Linked DNA regions of Cohaesibacter sp. ES.047. The protein of the gene in region 2 binds, or shares a complex with, the protein of the main gene of each other region. Links are inferred from orthologs where the notes say so. Each region holds a gene or a part of one and is shown on either strand. Other genes may lie near its edges.

Evidence for each region.
Region 1: the proteins of groL (region 2) and metK are in contact, whole or in part, in a cryo-EM structure (PDB 8P4O), measured with the Escherichia coli proteins. The link is inferred for Cohaesibacter sp. ES.047 from one-to-one orthologs.

Annotation. Positions count from the first base shown.
Region 1 is NZ_LT907844.1:1,024,902-1,027,862, forward strand. What follows is about bases 1-2,960. They hold metK (methionine adenosyltransferase), read right to left. Parts: upstream 2,087-2,960; coding sequence 914-2,086; downstream 1-913. Other genes in these bases: CPH65_RS04585 (mannose-1-phosphate guanylyltransferase/mannose-6-phosphate isomerase), read left to right, coding at 1-788. UniProt on the Escherichia coli protein: Catalyzes the formation of S-adenosylmethionine (AdoMet) from methionine and ATP.
Region 2 is NZ_LT907844.1:2,569,681-2,572,536, forward strand. The notes cover bases 1-2,855. They hold groL (chaperonin GroEL), read right to left. Parts: upstream 2,327-2,855; coding sequence 674-2,326; downstream 1-673. Other genes in these bases: groES (co-chaperone GroES), read right to left, coding at 2,390-2,677.

The DNA.
Region 1 (2,961 bases), 1.5 Mb from region 2 along the record:
GTTCGGCCAACCATCTGCTTGAACCGGTTCAGCAGTCCGTCACCAATGGCAAGCATGATCTTGGCTTCCTGCGGCTTGACCCGTTTGCCTGGAGCCAGGCCGATGATATTTCCATCGACTATGCGGTGATGGAAAAGGCGGAGAATCTGTCGGTGGTTCCCTTTCTGGCTGGCTGGTCCGATCTGGGTGGCTGGGATGCGGTCTGGCGTGAGAGCGAGCAGACCGAGAACAAGGTTGCCCTGTCTGGCGATGCCACCGCGATCGATTGCAACAACACGCTGTTGCGCTCCGAGGACAGCGGTCTGGCACTGGTCGGAGTCGGGCTTGAGAATATCATGGCGATTGCCATGCCGGACGCGGTGCTGGTTGCTGATATGTCGCGTGCGCAGGATGTGCGCAAGGCGGTTGATGCGCTCAAGATCAAGAATGTGCGTCAGGCCGAGACCTTCCCGGTCGATCATCGCCCGTGGGGCTGGTTCGAGACGCTCATTCTGGCGGACCGGTTTCAGGTCAAGCGGATCGTTGTCAATCCGGGCGCGGCGCTCAGTCTTCAGAGCCATTTCCATCGCTCCGAACACTGGATCGTGGTGCAGGGCACGGCCAAGGTCACCGTTGGCGATGAGGTCAAACTGATGACCGAGAACCAGTCAATCTATATCCCCCTTGGCTCCGTCCATCGGATGGAGAACCCCGGCAAGCTACCCATGGTGATCATCGAGATCCAGACCGGTGCCTACCTCGGCGAGGATGACATTGTTCGCTATGAAGATGTCTATGCGCGGGGGTAGCCGGTAAGAGATCCGGCCCTTGAAGGCATAAATAAACCCCGCTCGGCTCACCGAACGGGGTTTTTGCTTGTTTGCACTTTGCTTTGGGCGCTTGTGTGTCAGGTCTGGTGGTTGCCAGATCCGCTCTAGCCGATGGAAGCGCGGATCTTTTCGACAAGATCGAGCTTTTCCCAGGAAAACCCGCCGTCTGCCTCGGGCTCACGACCAAAGTGGCCATAGGCTGCGGTGCGCTCATAGATCGGTTTGTTAAGGCCCAGATGGGTACGGATGCCACGTGGCGTCAGGGACATGCATTCCCACAGCGCCTTCTCAATTACGCTTTCATCAACCGTGCTGGTGCCCTGACTGTCAACATAAAGGGACAGTGGCTCGGAAATGCCGATGGCATAGGCCAGCTGGATCGAACAGCGTTCGGCATAGCCGGCGGCGACAACGTTCTTGGCCAGATAGCGGGCTGCATAGGCCGCCGAGCGGTCCACCTTGGTCGGGTCCTTGCCAGAGAAGGCACCGCCACCATGCGGGGCTGCGCCACCGTAGGTGTCGACAATGATCTTGCGGCCCGTGAGGCCAGCATCTCCATCAGGGCCGCCGATCACGAACTTGCCCGTCGGGTTGACGTGCCAGACCGTGTTGTCGGTCAGCCAGCCTTCTGGCAGGGCGGTCTTGATATAAGGCGTGACGATGTCGCGAACGTCGGAGGACGACAGGCTGCCATCATAATGCTGAGTGGAGAGGACGATCGAAGCCACCTCAACCGGTTTGCCGTTCTCGTAGCGAAGCGTGAGCTGGCTTTTGGCATCCGGACCGAGTTGGGTTTCGCTGCCATCGTGGCGTGATTCAGAGATCAGACGCAGGATCTTGTGTGCATAAAGGATTGGAGCGGGCATGAGCTCGGGGGTCTCATTGACCGCATAGCCGAACATGATGCCCTGATCGCCAGCGCCTTCGTCCTTGCCCTCGGACTCATCAACGCCCTGTGCAATGTCAGCAGACTGCTCATGCACATAAACATCAATGTCCGCCTTGTCCCAATGGAAGCCATCCTGAGCGTAACCAATGTCCTTGATCACTCGTCGCGCGGTTTTTTCCATGGTGTGGGCATCAAGCTCGCTGGGGCCGCGGACTTCACCGGCCAGCACCACCTTGTTGGTGGTTGCCATGGTTTCGACCGCACAGCGGGAATAGGGGTCCAGCTTCAGAAACTCATCAACGATGGCGTCGGAAATCCGGTCGCAAATCTTGTCCGGATGACCTTCGGACACGGACTCGCTTGTAAAAAGATAGTCTTCTCTAGACACAACGGACCTACTCTCTGATATAAAGAAATCTTGATATCTTTGTACCTAATTCTCTCACGGGCTTCAATTGACCCCAGAGAATTTTTTTGTGAAATCCGTTTTATGAACAATTTGGGTGATTTGATGCCTCGGAAACCGGCGTATTAAACAGGGAAATGCGCCGCATCTTTACTCTATGCAACTGTAGGGATTGTCAGGGGCCTCAGGGCTTTTTAGGATAACAGTCGAAAGTTGCACGACAATTATGCAATGTTGACAATTTGAATTGGTTGCTTGGCGTTTTGTTAAGCTTAAGCGTCGTGATGTGTGGATCGGTTCGGAGCGGGCGCTTTTGGACAAAAGTCTCAGAGGGACGCGGGGATGTGGCTGTCTGGCTGCGATCCGAGCGACTCGTTGCTCCTTAGGTGTTGCGGGCTACCGTCGTGTTTCGCGGTCGGGTTGTGGGGCGCCGGGAATTTGTTGTGGAGGAAAATAGCGCTGCGATACTGCGGAACGGCCGTATGGGGGGAGGCCGCGTCTTCTTGTTGTCAAAGCTGGGTCGGGGTGGCTTTGTTGCAGAAGCTTGGTTATCTCGTCATTTTTAGATTGAGCGCTGTGAGGCTGCGAGCGGGACTTTCGCCCAAGGGGCTGGTTCCGGCCACCGGGTGCCTGTTGCAGGACAGGCCATCTCCATCGATCTGGCCTGACCGAGGGACGGAGCGCCTTGAATAAGAAAAGGTCGCAGACTGGTCATAAATAGATGATGAGGTGCTGTGATTTGGAGGGTGGTTGGATCATTCTCTTGGTAATGTCTAGAAGGGTGCTTGTTGAGCAAAAACCGTCCTAAAATGGAATGGGTTGTTGACTATCTGTCATAACTCGCGCAAAGGGCTAGT
Region 2 (2,856 bases):
TGCGAGGCTTTTGTGAAGAACGTATGGAGAAGATGTATATCCCGCCTTTTGATAAGATCTTTATTCAGGGTTTGCGTTTTGAATTTGATTTATAGTGTGTTGAGGAAATAGTTTGTATTTTCATCAATGATTGATGCCTCTTCGCCCAATGGTGGCAGGCCAGAGGACTCCAACGCGCACTTTGCCAGTCAGATCATCCACGGTCCGGGCATATTGCAAGTCTCGATAGCGACTTTCCAGATGCTGATGTTCAACTCATCGCCCCGCAGGCAGATCTTCAGACGCCCGCCAGCATCAATGCTAGCGCGAGCGGTGACACTATGATCTGGGCAGCCGGGAGAAGCCTCAATGCATCAGATTCAGCAGCAGGGAAGCGTGCATTCATGCTCTGCCGCGAGGACGCTCAGGCCTTAAGGCATGGGCGCAACAAAAAAGGCAGCCCACGATGGATTGCCCTAATCTCAGCAAGGTGGCTGGGGTATGACTTACATCATGCCGCCACCCCGCGACGCCCGCAGGGGCGTTAGCCCCGAGGACGCGCAAATCAGACAATGACACGCCCGCAGCGGCTCCGCCGCGAGGACGCGCGACCAAGCGAGAAGCATGGGCGCAACAAAAAAAGGGCAGCCCGCTATGGACTGCCCTAATCTCAGCAAAGTAGCTGGGGTATGACTTACATCATGCCGCCCATGCCGCCCATGCCGCCCATGCCACCCATATCAGGCATTGCAGGAGCGCCGCCATCTTTAGACGGTGCATCAGCGACCATGGCTTCGGTGGTGATCATCAGACCAGCGATAGAGGCTGCATCCTGCAGAGCAGTGCGAACCACTTTGGTCGGGTCGATGATGCCAGCTTCGATCATGTTGACATAGCTTTCTGTCTGAGCGTCGAAGCCAAGGGACTCGTCGCCTTCCAGAACTTTGTTGACAACGATCGAGCCTTCAACACCAGCGTTTTCGGCGATCTGGCGGATAGGAGATTTGAGGGCATGAAGAACGATCTTGATGCCAGCTTCAATGTCAGGGTTGTCAGAGGTGAGTTTCTCGACAGCCGTGGTTGCGCGCAGAAGGGCGGTGCCACCACCAGGAACAATACCGGCTTCAACAGCAGCGCGGGTTGCGTTCAGGGCGTCGTCAACGCGGTCTTTGCGTTCTTTCACTTCAACTTCGGTTGCACCGCCAACGCGGATAACAGCAACACCGCCAGCGAGTTTCGCCAGACGTTCCTGAAGTTTTTCACGGTCATAGTCAGAAGAGGTTTCCTCGATCTGAGCTTTGATCTGTGCAACGCGGGCTTCGATGCCGTCTTTTGCGCCAGCACCATCAACGATCGTGGTGGTCTCTTTGGTGATGTTGACCTTCTTGGCAGTACCCAGCATGTCGAGGGTAACGCTTTCGAGTTTGATGCCAACGTCTTCGGAGATCACGGTGCCGCCGGTCAGGACAGCAATGTCTTCGAGCATGGCTTTGCGGCGATCGCCGAAGCCAGGAGCTTTGACAGCAGCAATTTTCAGGCCGCCGCGCAGTTTGTTGACAACGAGCGTAGCAAGCGCTTCGCCTTCGATGTCTTCTGCTATGATGAGCAGCGGACGGGAAGACTGAACAACGGCTTCAAGGATCGGAAGCATCGTCTGCAGGTTGGAGAGTTTCTTCTCGTGCAGCAGGATGTACGGATCTTCCAGATCAGCGATCATTTTCTCGGTGTTGGTTACGAAGTACGGAGACAGGTAACCACGGTCGAACTGCATGCCTTCAACGACTTCCAGCTCGGTTTCCAGAGACTTGGCTTCCTCTACGGTGATAACACCTTCGTTGCCAACTTTCTGCATCGCATCAGCGATCATCTGGCCGATTTCGGCTTCGCCGTTAGCGGAGATGGTGCCAACCTGAGCAACTTCTTCAGAAGAGTTGATCGTTTTGGAGGAAGCTTCGAGCGCCTTGTGGGTCTCGGCAACAGCGATATCAATGCCGCGCTTCAGGTCCATCGGGTTCATGCCAGCAGCAACGAACTTGTGGCCTTCGCGAACGATAGCCTGCGCCAGAACGGTAGCAGTGGTCGTGCCGTCACCAGCGATGTCGTTGGTTTTGGACGCAACTTCACGCACCATCTGTGCGCCCATGTTTTCGAACTTGTCTTCAAGTTCGATTTCCTTGGCAACGGAAACACCATCTTTGGTGATGCGCGGTGCGCCGAAGGATTTTTCAATCACCACGTTGCGGCCTTTCGGGCCCAAGGTGACTTTTACAGCGTTAGCCAGAATGTCCACGCCGCGCAGCATTTTCTCGCGGGCGTCGGGACCAAATTTGACTTCTTTAGCAGCCATGTTAGCTCTTCCTGAAATCTAGTACTTGTCTATAAGAGGCGGTTCGACGGGTTTTCCTGGCGCTTAGCCCAGGATGCCCATGATGTCGGACTCTTTCATGATCAGCAGGTCTTCACCGTCGATTTTGACTTCGGTGCCGGACCATTTGCCGAACAGAACACGGTCGCCCGCTTTAACTTCCAGCGCGACCAGGTTGCCAGCTTCGTCACGAGCACCGTTGCCAACAGCAACGATTTCGCCTTCGCTCGGCTTTTCTTTGGCGGTATCAGGAATGATGATGCCACCAGCGGTTTTCTCTTCGGATTTTACGCGGCGTACGACGACGCGGTCATGCAGAGGACGGAATTTCATCTCTGAAACGTTCCCTTGTCTGTTATGCAGCCGTCGGACCCTCGACAAGGGCGTATAATGCCCCTATCTTATACAGCGGCATCCGAGCGGTCTGCTCCTCGATTTACAAGCCTGTTAGCACTCTCTATTGGTGAGTGCCAACGACGGACTTTCATGTAGTCACGACGTACAGGCAAGTC